Regions from separate parts of the Streptomyces sp. ActVer genome, predicted to be linked through region 3. Evidence: riboswitches for the same ligand, from Rfam matches in the RefSeq annotation. Region 3 holds a riboswitch; each other region holds the start of a gene.
What was found. Region 3 has a riboswitch for cobalamin ahead of O3Q52_RS05990 (FecCD family ABC transporter permease). Riboswitches for the same ligand answer to the same signal wherever they lie in the genome.
Positions count from the first base shown of each region.

Region 1: another riboswitch for cobalamin. It lies ahead of O3Q52_RS34910 (CbtB-domain containing protein); the one in region 3 lies ahead of O3Q52_RS05990 (FecCD family ABC transporter permease).
Region 2: another riboswitch for cobalamin. It lies ahead of O3Q52_RS09825 (ribonucleoside-diphosphate reductase subunit alpha); the one in region 3 lies ahead of O3Q52_RS05990 (FecCD family ABC transporter permease).

Region 1 covers NZ_JAPWHT010000284.1:4,425-9,823, forward strand. The annotation lists gene O3Q52_RS34890 (glycoside hydrolase family 43 protein) at 1-398, opposite strand, end outside; gene O3Q52_RS34895 (right-handed parallel beta-helix repeat-containing protein) at 591-1,775, opposite strand; gene O3Q52_RS34900 (four-helix bundle copper-binding protein) at 2,015-2,407, shown strand; gene O3Q52_RS34905 (histidine phosphatase family protein) at 2,451-3,077, opposite strand; cobalamin riboswitch at 3,208-3,350, shown strand; gene O3Q52_RS34910 (CbtB-domain containing protein) at 3,386-3,610, shown strand; gene O3Q52_RS34915 (CbtA family protein) at 3,640-4,410, shown strand; gene O3Q52_RS34920 (acyl-CoA dehydrogenase family protein) at 4,638-5,399, shown strand, end outside.
Region 2 covers NZ_JAPWHT010000042.1:6,878-12,276, reverse strand. The annotation lists gene O3Q52_RS09840 (DUF3311 domain-containing protein) at 1-46, shown strand, start outside; gene mctP (monocarboxylate uptake permease MctP) at 43-1,668, shown strand; gene O3Q52_RS09830 (GNAT family N-acetyltransferase) at 1,871-2,389, shown strand; cobalamin riboswitch at 2,422-2,593, shown strand; gene O3Q52_RS09825 (ribonucleoside-diphosphate reductase subunit alpha) at 2,730-5,159, shown strand; gene iscB (RNA-guided endonuclease IscB) at 5,095-5,399, shown strand, end outside.
Region 3 covers NZ_JAPWHT010000021.1:35,174-40,572, forward strand. The annotation lists gene O3Q52_RS05980 (N-formylglutamate amidohydrolase) at 1-651, opposite strand, end outside; gene O3Q52_RS05985 (hypothetical protein) at 817-1,413, opposite strand; cobalamin riboswitch at 1,644-1,787, shown strand; partial or broken gene O3Q52_RS05990 (FecCD family ABC transporter permease) at 1,907-2,758, shown strand; partial or broken gene O3Q52_RS05995 (ABC transporter ATP-binding protein) at 2,759-3,365, shown strand; gene O3Q52_RS06000 (ABC transporter substrate-binding protein) at 3,374-4,372, shown strand; gene O3Q52_RS06005 (PadR family transcriptional regulator) at 4,422-4,760, shown strand; gene O3Q52_RS06010 (hypothetical protein) at 4,757-5,399, shown strand, end outside.

The sequences.
Region 1 (5,399 bases), on a different contig from region 3:
TCGGGCGCCCAGGCGCGCGACAGGTTCGCGATCGGCACGGTGTAGTCGTACAGGAAGGTCCAGTTGCTGCGGTCCGAGCTGCGGGCGAAGCCGATGGTGGTGCTGGTGTCCTGCCAGGTGTGCGTGGTGTAGGTGATGTAGTAGTAGCCGTCGGTGTGCTTGAACACGCTGGCGTCGCGGATGCGGCCCGCGGGCGGCGTGTACGCGGAAGCCTTGAGGAGCCGGAAGTCCGTCGCGTCGTCGGACTGGTAGACGTTCACCGTGCCGTCGTTGCTGTTGAGGAACGGCACGATGGTGTAGCGCGTGGCCGATCCGCGGGGCGGCGCGGCCGCGAAGGCCGTGCCGAGCAGACCGGGCAGCCCGCCCACGACGAGCGCCGAGACCGGCAGCGCGGCCATCGCCCGCAACAGGCTCCGGCGGGAGGGCGCGAAGGGGCGGGAAGCGCCGGTCGCGTCGGCGGAGGTGACGGGTCTGCAGGGGTTCTCTGGCGTGATCATGTGCGGCTCTCCTCGTTCGGACTGCGCTGGTGCTGCTGGTTGTGCCAGTCCCGTGGGCCCCGGGGTCGTCCGTCCCGGGGCCCACGGGGTGGTTCAGAAGCGGGCTCCGACGGCCGCGCCGTTCTTCGGGACGAGCAGGTCCCGGGCGGGCGGCAGGGAGCCGTCGGACGAACGCGGTCCTGTGATGGCGTCCGTGTTCGTGCTCACGACCGACGAGTCGTCCCAAGTTCCGTCCAGATTCCAGGAGTTGCCCGTGGACGTGGTGCCGGAGCCGAGTGCCGCGGCCCGTGCGTCCGCGACGGACAGGTTGGCGGTGAGGACCGCCTTTCCGCCCGAGCCGTCGGCGTCGAAGCCCGTGCCCGCGTTGCGGAACGTGGTGGTGCGGCTGAGGGCGAGCGCGCCCGGATTGCCGTTGTCGGTGACTCCGTGCGCCGCGTTCCGGTACGCGAGCGAGTTGCGCAGGGTGTGGGCCACCGCCGGTGCCGGGCTCCCGCCGCCCAGCTTGAAGCCGTTGCCGTCGCCCGCGAAGTCCGGGAAGTTCCACCGGTTGAAGCCGTTGCCGTACGCGATCGTGTTCTCGACGACGATCGGTGAGGTGAACTTCCAGGCGTCGTAACCGTCGTCGACGTTGTTCCACAGCCGTGCGCCCCGCACGACGTTGCCGCTCCCGCTGCCCTCCTTGATGGCCAGCCCGTCCGCGCTCTCGCCGTTCTTGCGCGGGTCACGGTTGCCGTAACTGTCCAGGTTCAGGATCTGGTTGCCCGCGGAGGCGCCCTGGAGCTGGAAGCCGGACTCGTAGTTGTCGTGCGTGGTGAGGCGGGAGAACACGTTGTTGTTGCAGCCGTCGCAGTAGAAGCCGTACGGGCCGTTGACGATCTCCAGACCGGAGACCTTCCAGAAGGAGGCCTCCTGGTGGACGGCCCCGCGCTCGGCCCGCGGGATGCTGCCGCCGACCGGTGTGTGGCTGGCCGGCAGCTGTTCGCCGTCGATGACGACGCGCTCGCCCTGGTAGGAGCCGAGGGAGATCGGCTGCGACGCCGTGCCCGAGGTGGTGATCGTGACGTTGTCGGTCAGGGCGTAAGTGCCGCCCCGTACAAGGACGGTGTCGCCCGCCTTCGCCCTGTCGACGGCTTTCTGGATGGTCCGCAGCGGTTGGTCGAGGGTGCCGGCGGCCGAGTCGTTCCCGTTGACGGCCACGACGATGGTCGACGCCGCGGCTGCCGGGGTCGGTAGCACCATCGTCGCCAACACGGCACTCAACGCTGTCCCGGTGAGCATGCCCGCGATGCGCACGAGGCCTCCTTGTCTGCCGATCCGAAGGTTGTCGCGGGTCAGTGGTCGCACACACCGGGTTGGTTGCCGGGGTGTGCGCACCCGCCACGAACGGATCGATATACCGAACATAGTTCGGTAAACCGGTCAGAACGTAGAGTGCGGTCGTGACCACGTCAATAACTTCGACATGCTCGGCCACTTCTGGCTCCGCGGTCCGGTGCGCAGGCGGGTTTGGCGTGGCGATGCCCGGCTACCCGAACCGCGTGTCACTGACAGAGCAACAGGAACTCGTTCGTTTCCTCGAGGACCGGTTCGCCTGTGCGCAGGCCTGTACCGAGTGCGCACGGATCTGCGCCCTGCGCGCGAGCCTCGCCGAACTCGACGGCCCCGACGACCAGCAGCAGTTGAGGCGCAAGGGCATCCTCTGCGCCGAGGTCTGCGACGCGACCTGCCGCGCCCTGGCCGAGCAGACCACGCAGGCCGAGGCCGCGATGCGCGCCCAGGTGGAGTGGTGTCGTGCCGTCTGCCTGGAGACCGCCCAGGTCTTCGACGGCAGCCCCGGCGCCGAGAAGGGCGCCGAGGCCTGCCGCGACTGCGCACGCGCCTGCACGGAGTTCCTCGCCGTGCTGAGGTGAGGTTCCCTTTGTAACGCCGTTCAGCCGGGCGCCCGCCGTCGCCTCACTCCCCGAGCGCCCGCCCGACCCGTACGTTCCAGCGCCCGGCCCGCCCGCTGAACTCCGTCACGACCAACGGCGGCACGTCGACACGCCAGAACGCCGACTCCGGGGCCCCGAGCGCCCGCACCACCCCGGCCCGTACGATCTCCGGCTCGACGACGGCGATGATCCGCACGGAGCCTGCTCCTGAACCCTCGGTCGAGCCAGACCCTGAAGCCCCGGAACTCGGATCCGCCGCCGTCTCCAGCCACTTCGCGACGCGCTCGCACAGCCCGGCCACCGACTCGCCGCCGTGCGGGGCGGACGACGGGTCCGCCAGCCAGCGCCCCACGGCCTCCGGCTCGTCGGCGCTCACCTCGGCGAGCGTCGCCCCGCGCCAGCGGCCCACGTCCAGGCCGGACAGCTCCGGCGGCTCGGTGAAGGCGAGGGCGTCGAGCCCGAGGGCCGCCGCCGTCTCCCGGCAGCGGACGGTGGGCGAGACCAGGACCTGGTCGGCGGCCGACAGCGAGCCCGTGGCAGCCTCGGCGAGCCGCAGCCCGGCCGGGTCCAGGGGGCATCCGTCGTCGAAACGCGCCTCCCGCAACGCCGCGCTCATCGCTGGTGAGATCAACATCACTCGGCTGGTCATCGGCCCGCCCTCGCGTTCCACACGTGCTCAACACCCCTGTCCGTACCGGGAATTGGGGGCGTGACCAGGGCGCCGGCGCGCCCCCGGCATTCCGTGCGCCCTTGGCTGCGCCTCCACTTCGCGGTACCTTCTCGTCGATATTGACGACGGTACGACGGAAGCCGGTGAGAATCCGGCACGGTCGCGCCACTGTAAGCCCCGCACAACCGCCTCCCACCAGGGGAGGCGCAGGTCGAGCAAGTCAGACCCGTGGCCGTCGTCCTGTGCACCACCGAGATGGGACGCGAGTTCCCCCAGGAGGTCCTGCCATGGCGCAGTCCGCCGTCGCTCAGCCGACCGTAACCACCCCCGACGTACCCGCAAAGCTGCCGATCGGCGCGATCGCTCCCTGGGCGGTCTTCCTCGGCATCCTGATGCTGGTGCTGCTCTACTTCGTCGGCGCCGAACAGGGCGCCACCTCCCTGGTCTCAGGCGAAGGCGTGCACGAGTGGGTGCACGACGCCCGCCACCTGCTCGGCTTCCCCTGCCACTGACGGCGACACAGAACCGACAGGACAACTCAATGAACTCCGTCACCGTCAGAAATCTCCTGGTGCGTGGCATGCTCGCGGGTCTTGCCGCGGGCGTGCTCGCCCTGGTCGTCGCCTACTTCCTGGGTGAACCTCGTGTGGACGATGCCATCGCGTTCGAGGAGGCCCACGCCCCCGGGCACGGCGGCGATGAACTCGTCTCCCGTGCGATGCAGTCCACCGGTGGTCTGTCCACCGGCGTCCTCGTCTACGGGGTCGCGTTCGGCGGCATCGCCGCTCTCGCGTACTGCTTCGCGCTCGGCAGGATCGGCCGCTTCGGGCCGCGCGCCAGCGCGCTGCTGCTCGCGGGCGCCGGTCTGGTCGCGGTCTACCTGGTGCCGTTCCTCAAGTACCCGGCGAACCCGCCCGCCGTCAGCGACCCCGAGACCCTCAACCAGCGCACCGCGCTGTTCCTCCTGATGATCGTGCTCAGCGTGCTGCTGGCCGTCGCCGCGGTGATCCTCGGCAAACGCCTCGCACCGCGCCTGGGCAACTGGAACGCCACGCTCGCGGCAGGCGGGTTCTTCGTCCTGGCCGTCGGCCTGGCGTACGCGTTCCTGCCGTCCTTCCACGAGGCGCCGGAAGGCTTCCCGGCGATCCTGCTGTGGCAGTACCGACTGGCGACCCTGGCCATCCAGGTGACCCTGTGGACCGCGTACGGCCTGGTCTTCGGGCTGCTCGCGGAGCGCGTGCTGGCTCCCAAGCCGGCCCGGGCCGAGGATGACAAAGCGGCCGAAGGGCGGGCAACTCCCGTCGCGCACTGACCCGTTCAGGCGCTGACCCGTTCGCATACTGACCGGTCACACGCTGACCGGTTGCACACCGAAGGGCCCCTGGAGCACATTCCCGGGGCCCTTCGTATGAGTGCGCAGGCGTGCGTCCGTCAGGTGCGTACGTCACCGGCATTCCCAATTTCTGGAACACGTTCTACGGTGTGCGCCGTCAGGTCCGGGTGGCCGAACGAGCGGGCCAGTGGGAGCCAGGAGGCGCCGTGCATCTCGAATACACGCCGGAGCAGCAGCGGTTGCGCACCGAACTGCGCGCCTACTTCACCGAGTTGGTCCCCGTCGACGTGTACGCCCGCTACGGCGACCCGGCGGCGCAGAAGCGCTTCTACCGAGAGACCATCCGCCGGCTCGGTTCCGACGGCTGGCTCGGCGTGGGCTGGCCGAAGGAGTACGGCGGGCGCGGTCTGTCCCCGATGGAACAGTTCATCTTCTTCGACGAGGCAGCCCAGGCCGGCGTACCGCTGCCGCTGATGGCGCTCAACACGGTCGGGCCGACGATCATGCAGTTCGGCACCGACGAGCAGAAGGGGTACTTCCTGCCGAAGATCCTGTCCGGCGAGCTCGACTTCGCGATCGGCTACAGCGAACCCGACGCGGGTACGGACCTGGCCGCCCTGAAGACCAAGGCGGTCAGGGAGGGCGACGAGGACACCGGCCACTACACGGTCAACGGCCAGAAGATCTGGACGACCAACGGCGACACCGCCGACTGGGTGTGGCTCGCCGTCCGCACCGACCCCGACGACCCGCCGCACAAGGGCATCACCATGCTCCTCGTGCCGACCTCCGACCCCGGCTACTCCTGCACGATCATCAACACGCTCGCCTCGCACGACACCACCGCGAGCTACTACGAGAACATCCGCGTCCCCGCGTCCCGCCGGGTCGGCCAGGAGAACAAGGGCTGGCGGCTGATCACCAACCAGCTCAACCACGAGCGGGTCACCCTCGCCGCACACGGCACC
Region 2 (5,399 bases), on a different contig from region 3:
TGACCAGCGCGCCCGCAAATCCCAGAAGGAGGGCGCGTCCGCATGAACGACGGCGTGAACGGCGTGGCACTCGCCGTCTTCATCTTCTTCTTCGTGGCCGTCACGGTCATGGGCTTCCTGGCCGCGCGCTGGCGCCGGGCCGAGACCGACAGCCTCGACGAATGGGGCCTGGGCGGACGGTCGTTCGGCACCTGGGTCACCTGGTTCCTGCTCGGCGGCGACCTCTACACGGCGTATACGTTCGTGGCGGTCCCTGCGGCGATCTACGCGGCGGGCGCGGCCGGCTTCTTCGCCGTGCCGTACACGATCCTCGTCTACCCGCTGATCTTCACGTTCCTGCCCCGCCTGTGGTCGGTCTCGCACAAGCACGGATACGTGACGACGTCGGACTTCGTGCGCGGACGCTTCGGCTCGAAGGGCCTGTCGCTGGCCGTCGCGGTGACGGGCATCCTCGCGACGATGCCGTACATCGCGCTCCAACTGGTCGGCATCCAGGCCGTCCTGGACGTGATGGGCGTCGGCGGCGGCGAGGACACCAACTGGTTCGTCAAGGACCTGCCGCTGCTCATCGCCTTCGGCGTGCTGGCCGCGTACACCTACTCGTCCGGTCTGCGCGCGCCCGCCCTGATCGCGTTCGTGAAGGACACACTGATCTACATCGTCATCGCGGTGGCGATCATCTACATCCCGATCAAGCTGGGCGGCTTCGACGAGATCTTCGCCAAGGCGGGCGAGGCCTACAGCCAGACCAACCCGGCGACGGGCGCGCCGCGTGGTGCGCTGGCGCCGGGCGAGGCGGGCCAATGGACGTACGCCACGCTGGCGTTGGGCTCCGCCCTGGCGCTGTTCATGTACCCGCACTCGATCACGGCCACGCTGTCGTCGCGCAGCCGTGAGGTGATCCGGCGCAACACCACGATCCTGCCGCTGTACTCGCTGATGCTGGGTCTGCTCGCGCTGCTCGGGTTCATGGCGATCGCGGCCGGAGTCAAGGTCAGCAACGGGCAGTTGGCGATCCCGCAGCTCTTCGAGGACATGTTCCCGGCGTGGTTCGCGGGGGTGGCCTTCGCGGCGATCGGTATCGGTGCGCTGGTGCCTGCGGCGATCATGTCCATCGCTGCGGCGAACCTCTTCACCCGCAACATCTACAAGGACTTCATCCGGCCCGACGCGACGCCCGCCCAGGAGACCAAGGTCTCCAAGCTGGTCTCGCTGCTCGTGAAGGTGGGTGCGCTGGTCTTCGTCCTCACCATGGACAAGACGGTGGCCATCAACTTCCAGCTGCTGGGCGGGATCTGGATCCTTCAGACGTTCCCGGCCCTGGTCGGCGGCCTCTTCACCCGCTGGTTCCACCGCTGGGCGCTGCTCGCGGGGTGGGCGGTCGGCATGCTGTACGGGACGATCGCTGCGTACGGTGTCGCCTCGCCGACTCAGAAGCACTTCGGTGGTTCCTCGAAGGAGATTCCCGGGATCGGGGAGATCGGGTACATCGGTCTGACGGCGTTCGTCCTGAACGTGGTCGTGACGATCGTGCTGACCTTCGTCCTGAGGGCCCTCAAGGCCCCCGACGGCATCGACGAGACGTCCCCCGAGGACTACACGGCGGACGCGGGCGACAAGGGTGTCCAGGTCGAGCTGCCGCCGGCGACGGCGGGGGCGCGGCACTAGGTTGTCGCCCCCGGTCACGCAGCAGTCCGCGGTTACGCCGGCCGTTCGTTCACCTGATTCTGGCGAGGGTGTCACGACCCTGCCGCAGTGGCCGGCCGTGGGCTGAACCCGCCCTCCCCTCGCCTCCCCTCGGACGTCCCCGGCGCCGGTGCGCGAGAAACTCGGCGGCCCCACGCCGTACCCCTCGGGCACACTGCCAGGCATGGACATCGTGATCAGGCGGGCGAGGCCCGAGGAGTACGAGGCTGTGGGCGAGATCACCGCGCAGGCCTATCTCGGGGACGGGCTCCTCGACTTCGGGGAGAGCGACGAGTATCTGAGCGAACTGCGGGACGTCGCGAAGCGGTCCGCGGCCGCCGACGTACTGGTGGCCGTGCTGGGGACAGGCGTGGGCGAGCGGGTCGTCGGCGGCGTGACCTTCGTCCCGTCCGGCGGGCCGATGGCCGACATCGCGCGCGAGGGCGAGGCCGAGATACGGATGCTGGCGGTCGCCAAGGAGGCCCGCGGGCACGGGGCGGGCGCGGCCCTCGTGCGCGCCTGTGTCGAACGTGCCCGGTCCACGGACGGCTGCGTACGCGTCGTGCTGTCCACCCAGCGCACCATGCACAGCGCCCACCGCATCTACGGACGCCTCGGCTTCACCCGCGCCCCCGACCGCGACTGGAACCCGATCCCGGACCTCGACGACATCATGCTGCTCACCTACGAGTTGACACTCTGACACCCTCCGAAGCCGACACGACACAAGATGTGGGGGTGCTTCCCGAGCCCGGCACAAGATGTATGCTCATGCTCGCTGTCGCCGCAGGGGAATCCGGTGCGAATCCGGAACTGTCCCGCAACGGTGTACTTGTGCATGTCTGTCCCCAGAGGAGAGCCGTGCGCCTGGTCAGTCCGAGGACCTGCCGACAGCGTGCCCAGGCCACCCGGCCCGGGTGCCATGACGTCCGGGCCTCGCGGAGTGGGCCGGTGGACGCGGCGTACCGCTGCGCAGAGCGTGTACCCCCGTGTGCCCCGAACCCCTCCCCGCAGGCCCCGTGCCGAGCGAGGGAGAGCCCCACGTGACCATCGCGCCAGCCGATCCGGTCTCAGCGAAAGCGCCCCAGTACCAGCAGGACAGGGCCGAGGCCGACGGACCGGGAACCGTGTTGCTGCGGACCCTGACCGACCTCACCGCCGACCTTCCCGACGCCGATCCCGGCAGGGTCGCCGCCGCCGCGCTGCGCGGCCGGTCCTCCGTGGGGGCCGACGGGATCACCGCGGAGCTGCGCGAGCTGGCCACGGAGGCGGCCGCCGGCCTCATCTCCGAGGACCCCGTGTACTCGAAGCTGGCCGCCCGCCTGCTGATGATCGGCATCGCCGAGGAGGCCGCCTCGCAGGGGGTCAGGTCCTTCTCCGAGTCCGTCGCGGTCGGCCACCGCGAGGGCCTGATCGCCGACCGCACCGCCGAGTTCGTACGGACCCACGCGGCCCGTCTGGACGCGCTGATCGACCTCGAAGGCGACGACCGCTTCGGCTACTTCGGCCTGCGCACGCTGCACAGCCGGTATCTGCTGCGGCACCCGATCACGCGGTCCGTCATCGAGACGCCCCAGCACTTCATGCTGCGCGTGGCGAGCGGCCTCGCCGAGGACACTGTGCTTGATTCAGAAGCGGGAACCCGCGCTCTCGACGAAGTGGCCTCGCTGTACCGGCTGATGAGCCGCCTCGACTACCTGCCGTCCTCCCCCACGCTCTTCAACTCCGGTACGCGGCACCCCCAGATGTCGTCCTGCTACCTCCTCGACTCCCCGCTGGACGAGCTGGACTCCATCTACGACCGCTACCACCAGGTGGCCCGGCTCTCGAAGCACGCGGGCGGCATCGGCATCGCGTACTCCCGTGTCCGCTCGCGCGGTTCCCTGATCCGCGGGACGAACGGGCACTCCAACGGCATCGTCCCGTTCCTGAAGACGCTCGACGCCTCGGTGGCCGCCGTGAACCAGGGCGGCCGGCGCAAGGGCGCGGCCGCGGTCTACCTGGAGACCTGGCACTCCGACATCGAGGAGTTCCTGGAGCTGCGCGACAACACCGGTGAGGACGCCCGGCGTACGCACAACCTGAACCTCGCGCACTGGATCCCGGACGAGTTCATGCGCCGGGTGAACGAGGACCGCGTGTGGTCGCTGTTCTCGCCGGCCGACGTGCCCGAGCTGGTCGACCTGTGGGGCGAGGAGTTCGACGCCGCCTACCGCAAGGCGGAGGACCGGGGCCTCGCCAAGAAGACGATCCCGGCCCGCGATCTGTACGGCCGCATGATGCGCACCCTCGCGCAGACCGGCAACGGCTGGATGACCTTCAAGGACGCCGCCAACCGCACGGCCAACCAGACCGCGCTGCCCGGCCACACGGTCCACTCCTCCAACCTCTGCACGGAGATCCTGGAGGTCACGGACGACGGTGAGACGGCGGTCTGCAACCTGGGTTCGGTGAACCTGGGCGCGTTCGTGGACACGGCACCCGGGGCCACCGATGTCATCGACTGGGAGCGGCTGGACGCGACCGTCCGTACCGCCGTCACCTTCCTCGACCGGGTCGTCGACATCAACTTCTACCCGACCGAACAGGCGGGCCGCTCCAACGCCAGGTGGCGGCCGGTGGGCCTGGGCGCGATGGGTTTGCAGGACGTCTTCTTCAAGCTGCGGCTGCCCTTCGACTCCGCCGAGGCCAAGGCGCTCTCCACCCGTATCGCCGAGCGCGTCATGCTCGCCGCGTACGAGGCGTCCGCCGACCTCGCCGAGCGCAACGGCCCGCTGCCCGCCTGGGAGAAGACCCGTACCGCGCAGGGCGTGCTGCACCCCGACCACTACGACGTGGAGCTGAACTGGCCGGAGCGCTGGGCGGCGCTGCGGGAGCGGATCGCGACGACCGGCATGCGCAACTCGCTGCTGCTCGCGATCGCACCGACCGCCACCATCGCGTCCATCGCCGGTGTCTACGAGTGCATCGAGCCGCAGGTCTCCAACCTCTTCAAGCGCGAGACGCTCTCCGGCGAGTTCCTCCAGGTCAACTCCTACCTGGTGGCGGAGCTGAAGAAGCTCGGCGTGTGGGACGCGCAGACCCGGGAGGCGCTGCGCGAGTCGAACGGCTCGGTGCAGGGCTTCACCTGGGTGCCGCAGGACGTGCGCGATCTGTACCGCACGGCGTGGGAGATCCCGCAGCGCGACCTGATCGACATGGCCGCGGCCCGGACCCCGTTCCTGGACCAGTCCCAGTCGCTGAACCTGTTCCTGGAGACGCCGACCATCGGCAAGCTCTCCTCGATGTACGCGTACGCCTGGAAGTCGGGGCTGAAGACGACGTACTACCTGCGCTCGCGCCCGGCGACGCGCATCGCCCGTGCCGCAAGTTCGACATCCGTAACTTCTTTCCCCTCCCAGCAGTTGGATGATCCGACCGATGTGGTCGCCTGTTCTCTGGAGAACCCGGAGAGCTGCGAGGCCTGCCAGTAGTCACAGGCTTCTCCACTCGAAGAGTGGAAAGCGTCAGCCCTTGCGACCGACGCTTGCTGTGACCAGCACCAGCCATCGTCAAGAGGGAGGTGACCTGATGGCTACGTTCCGTACAGGACAGCAGACCCACCCGACTGTGCTTCCTCAGCAGTCGGCTCTGGAACCCAGCTCAGCAGACAATCTCGGAAGCATGGACGAAACGGGGGCCGGGCGCCGCAACGCGGCATCCGGTGCGGGACA
Region 3 (5,399 bases):
CTTCAGCGGGACGTACGTCCCCTCGAAGGGGGTGTTGATGCCTGTGCCGCCGAAGCCCGCGAACGCCTTCTCGGCGTGGGCCAGCAGGTCGGCCGGGGTGTGGAAGGCGTCCCGGCCCAGGCAGATGAACGGGCGGGGGCCGTCACCGTGCAGTTCGTAGGGCAGGCGCTCGGTCGGGTAGGAGTGGACGTCGATGATCACGGCTCGTCCGACTGCTTCCAGCCGCTGTGTCACGGCGTCAGTGACAGCGGCCGCGTAAGGGCGAAAGTAGCGCTCGACGAGCTGCTGTCCGTTGTGGTCGGCCGGGCGGAGGTCCTCCCGGTGCGTTGTCCGGGTGTAGACCGCGCCCATCCCGACGGCCAGCATCTCCTCACGCTTGTCCGGGAACCGTTCGGGGTCGACGACCAGCCGGGACAACTGGTTGACGAACTGCCAGGGCCCCACGGCGCAGCGTTCGGCAGCCGTCGCCGCGATCCGGGCGGTGTGCGAGTCGGTGATGTGGTCCAACTCCCGTTCCAGGGCGGCATCTTCGAGCACGATGCCGCTCCGCACGTCCGGCGGGATCACCCGCGAGGAGTGCGGGACGTGCAGGATCACAGGGGAGTCCGGCGCGCCGGCCACGAGACGGTGGGAAGCCGACACGTCGTTCATTCAGGAGTCCTCGATGCGGGCGCGTGGGGGTTGGTGGTGAAGCGGGTGCGGGTCGTGCGTCAGGGCATGTGGACCCTTCCTACTACACCAACCGGCCGAGCTGGAGGGGTGCGTGGGCCGCGCGGCGGACCGGCGAAAGTGGCCACCCCTCCAGCAGGGTCCGGGTTAAAGGCCGTCGCGGACCATGGCGGCGACGATCTGGACGTGGCGATTGGCCGCCGTGCTGGAGAACTCGTTCTCATAGTTCAGGCCGTAGGGCCAGAAGTGGCCGCCGCCGGTGGACAGCGTGGCACCCGAACCGTCGAACTGCTTGACGAGGGCCGTGGCCTGCGCTCCGCGCCAGGTACCGCTGCCTCCGAGGGAGGACCAGCCGGAGCTCGTGCCCACGCCGATGGTGTGGGCGATCTCGTGCAGCGCGGTCCGCTCGGTCATGTAGCCGCGGTTGCCGAAGCGGATCGTTCCGTTGATGTTGCCGTCGGCCGTCGGCACGCCCGGGTCGTAGCGGACGGTGATGGTCTTGCCGAGGTCGCTCACGTTGTTGTACCGGGTCACCGCGGCGTTCATGGCCGTCGTGATGAGGTTGTACGCCGTCTGCTGGTCCTGCGTGGGGTTGGCGGCCCGTTCGAGGGTCCAGGTGATGGTGGCCGCCGCCACCTGTTCCTTGGGGACCGGGGCGGCCTGGGGTGCGGCCTGCGCGACGCCGGGCCCGACCAGTAAGGCTCCCGTCAGCGCGGCTATGGCCACCTTCCTTCGCCAGGGCATGGTCGCTCGCTCAGTGGGCTCCGGGGTGTGTCGTGGGCTCATGGAGAATGACTCCTGTGTGTGGGGGGGATGTGGAGGTTGGGCTGTCGGGTGCGGAGATGACGGCTTGAACAGTCCACGCCGTGGCCGACATTTCAAGCATTGTTCGAGATGTCGATCGGGCGTACTGCTGTCGGAACCTCCGCCAGTATCCAGTCGCTGACTGCGACGTCAAGTGACCCAGCCCATCCGCCATTTCCCCGGTTTGCTACGCTCCCGTCGCTGCCTGTGAGGGAAGTCCGGTGAGAGTCCGGCGCTGACCCGCAACGGTGTGCGTGGCGAACCCATGATTCGTCGCGTGAGCCCGATCGCCCGTAGGTGGTGCGACCCGTTGACTGCTCGCCGTGGACTGCGAGAGGGGACCGCACGGCCTGCGTGTCGTACGGGCTGCCTCCTTTCTTGACGTTCAGGCGGCCTCAGATGAAGGACCGCCCCGACCGTGCGCCGAAGTCCGATCCCGAGCCCGAGCCGCATATCCGTCGTGCCGTTGGCCGTTGGGCTCGGGCTGCTGCTCCTCGTGTCGATCGTGTGCGGGGTGGCTCTCGGGGCCGCAGGGGTCGGCTGGGCCGACGTGAACCGGTTTCTGTGGGCCGGGTTCACCGGCAGGACTGTGCATACCGGGGATGTCGCCGCGTACACCATCGTCTGGGAGATCCGTCTGCCGCGTGTCGTGCTCGGCGCTGTCGTCGGAGCGGGGCTCGCGGCCGTCGGTGTGGCGGTGCAGGCCATGGTGCGCAACGCGCTCGCCGATCCGTTCGTGCTGGGTATCTCCTCGGGCGCCGCCGTGGGCGCCAACGCCGTGATCCTGCTCGGCGCCTTCGCGGGGCTGGGGGTTTGGGCGCTGTCGCTGTCGACGTTCGTATCTGCTCTCGCGGCGATGGTCCTCGTGTACTCCGTGGCCCGGTCGGCGCACGGGCTGACGCCGCTGCGGCTGATCCTGACGGGGACGGCTCTGGCGTACGGCTTCGAGGCCGTCACGACCGTGATGGTGTTCGGCGCGGCCCGGGGCGAGGCGGCCCGGTCGGCGATGATGTGGCTGCTGGGGAGCCTGGGCGGCGCGACGTGGGCGCAGGTGCCGCTCGCCGCCGTGACCGTGGCGGCCGGGTGGGCGTGGCTGCGGTGGCGCGCCGAGGCGCTCAACGCGCTTGCCATGGGTGACGAGACCTCGGCCGCGCTCGGTGTCCAACCGGCGCGGCTGCGCCGGGAGTTGTTCCTTGTCAGCGCGGCTGTGACCGGGACCGTGGTCGCGGTCAGCGGGGCCATCGGGTTCGTCGGACTGATGGTGCCGCATGTCGTGCGGATGCTCCCGGCGGCGGGCAGCATACGGCTCGACGGGGACGACGTGCACGCCATGTCGCCCCGGGCCGCCGCCCGGGTGCTGGCCGCACTGCCGCAGGAGTCGTCGGCCGAGTTCGACTTCACCGTCGCCGAGGTGGTCGACATGGGCCGGCTGCCGCACCGGGACCGTACGGCCGCCGGGGACCGCTCCGTGTGCGCGGACGCCATGGCCCGCACGGGTGTCACACACCTAGCCGACCACGGGTTCCTCGCGCTGTCCGGCGGTGAGAAGCAGCGCGTCCTCATCGCCCGCGCCCTCGCCCAGCAACCCAGGGTGCTCGTGCTCGACGAACCCACCAACCACCTCGACATCGCGCACCAGTTGGACGTGCTCTCGCTGGTCAGGGCCAGCGGCCTGACCGTGCTGGCCGCCCTGCACGACCTCAACCTGGCCGCCGCGCGATCTCCTGTACGTCATCGACGGCGGCCGAATCGTCACCTCGGGACCGCCGCACGACGTGCTCCAACCCGACCTGCTGGCCGGGGTGTTCGGGGTCCGCGCGCATCCCGTACGGCATCCGGAGACCGGCGCCGTACAGCTCCTCTTCGACCGGATCCCGCTCACCACCTCGTAAGGATCCCCATGCGCAAGTTCCTCGCCGCTGCCCTCTGCCTCGCCGCGACTGTCACGACCGCCGGTTGCGGCGCCAGTGTCGAGTCGTCCGACAACGCGAAGTCCTCGTCGGTCAGCCTGACCAACTGCGGCCGGAAGGCGACGTACGACAAGGTCCCGGAGCGGGTGGTCACGAACGACGTAGGGATCACGGAGCTGATGTTCGCGCTCGGCCTTGAGGACCGTATGGCCGGGTTCGCCATGCCCGACGACAAGGGCGATCTCAGCGGCGTGCCCTGGAAGGACGGCTACGACAAGGTGAAGTGGCTGTCGAAGGACCAACTCACCAAGGAGAACGTCCTCGACGCCCGCGCCGACCTCGTCTTCGCCGGCTGGAACTACGGCTTCCGCGACGACAGCGGCTTCACCCCCGAGGCGCTGAAGAAGCTCGGCATTCCCTCGTACATCCTCACCGAGTCCTGCCGCAACGGCCGCACGAAGACCTCGCGCGGCCTCATGCCACCCCTGGACGCCCTGTACGCCGACCTCACCAACCTCGGAAAGCTGTTCGGCGTCGAGAAGCGCGCGGCCGCGCTCATCGCCGACTTCAAGAAGCAGATCGCCGACGTCCGGGCGAAGGCCCCCGAGGGCGCCGAGCGGCCCAAGGTCTTCCTCTACGACAGCGGGCAGGACCAGCCCTTCACGTCCGGCCGTTACGCCGCCCCCGAGCAGGTCATCAGCGAGGCAGGCGGGGTCAACGTCATGCACGACATCGCCGACTCCTGGACCACCGTCGGCTGGGAGAGCGTCGTGGAGCGCGACCCGGATGTCATCGTGATCTGCAACTACGGGGACGTGAGCGCCGAGCAGAAGAAGAAGTTCCTGCTCTCCTACGCCCCGCTGCGCAACGTCTCCGCCGTCAAGCACCGGCGGATCTTCGTCCTCGACTACGTCGACCTCGTCGAGAGCCCCCGGAACCCCGCGGCCATCGCCCGCCTCGGTGCGTACCTGCGGACGACGGTCGAGTGACCTCGCCCTGGCCCTTAAGAAGGTCAGTCGGACGGAATACTCTGCTGGTGTGAGTGAACGAGGAATGCAGGAGCTGGCTCTGCTGCTGCTGACGGCGCTGGCGGATGCGCCTCGGCACGGATATGCCGTCGCCCAGGAGGTCAAAGCCATCACCGACGGCCGGGTGGTGCCGCGTACCGGGGCGCTGTACGGGGCGCTGGACCGGCTGTTGGCGGAGGGTTTGATCCAGGTGGAGCGTGAGGAGGTGGTGGGCGGCCGGGCGCGCCGGATCTTCGCCCTCGCTCCCGCCGGACGGGAGCGGCTGGAGGCCGAGGCCGAGAGGCTGGCCGCCACCGCCCGGGAGGTCAGGCGACGTCTGGGCACCGGCGGGGCGGCGGCCCTGACGTGACCGATCCCCTGCTCCGTCTGTATCCGGCCGCGTACCGGGCCGCGTACGGGCAGGAAATCGTCGATGTGCACCGGGAGATGACGGCGGACATGCCGCGCGCGGCCCGGCTGCGTGCGGACGCCGACCTGGCCGCGCACGCCGTACGGGTTCGACTGGGCCTCGACTCGGCGTCGCCCGCGGGACGCTTCTTCGCCCTGGCTGCCCCGTTCGCCCTGGCGGCCGGTGCGGTGGACAGCGGGCTTCACCTGACGCGCTGGTACGCGGGACTCGTTCGCTCGCCCGCCCCGATGTGGATCCAGCTCTCCACGATGGATGGCGCGCGAGCCCTGTACTTGCTGCTCTCACTGCTGGTGTGCCTCGGCGCGGTCATCGCCTTGACCGGGCGGTGGCTGCCGGGTGCGGGTCTGACCGTGTGCGGCTTGCTGGGGATGGCCGTGCAGTGGGTTGTCGCCACGCCTTCGCCCGGCGAGAGTGCGGTCGCTCCTGTCACCGCGGCCCTGCTGACGGCCGCCGCGGTGCTCACCTGCCCTCCTGACCGACGCGGTGACAAGCAACTGTCCACGGCAGCCGGAGTGATGGCGGCCGCGGCATGGTTTCCCGTCGTGGTCGTGGACACCGGAGCCTTCGGCGTGACGACGG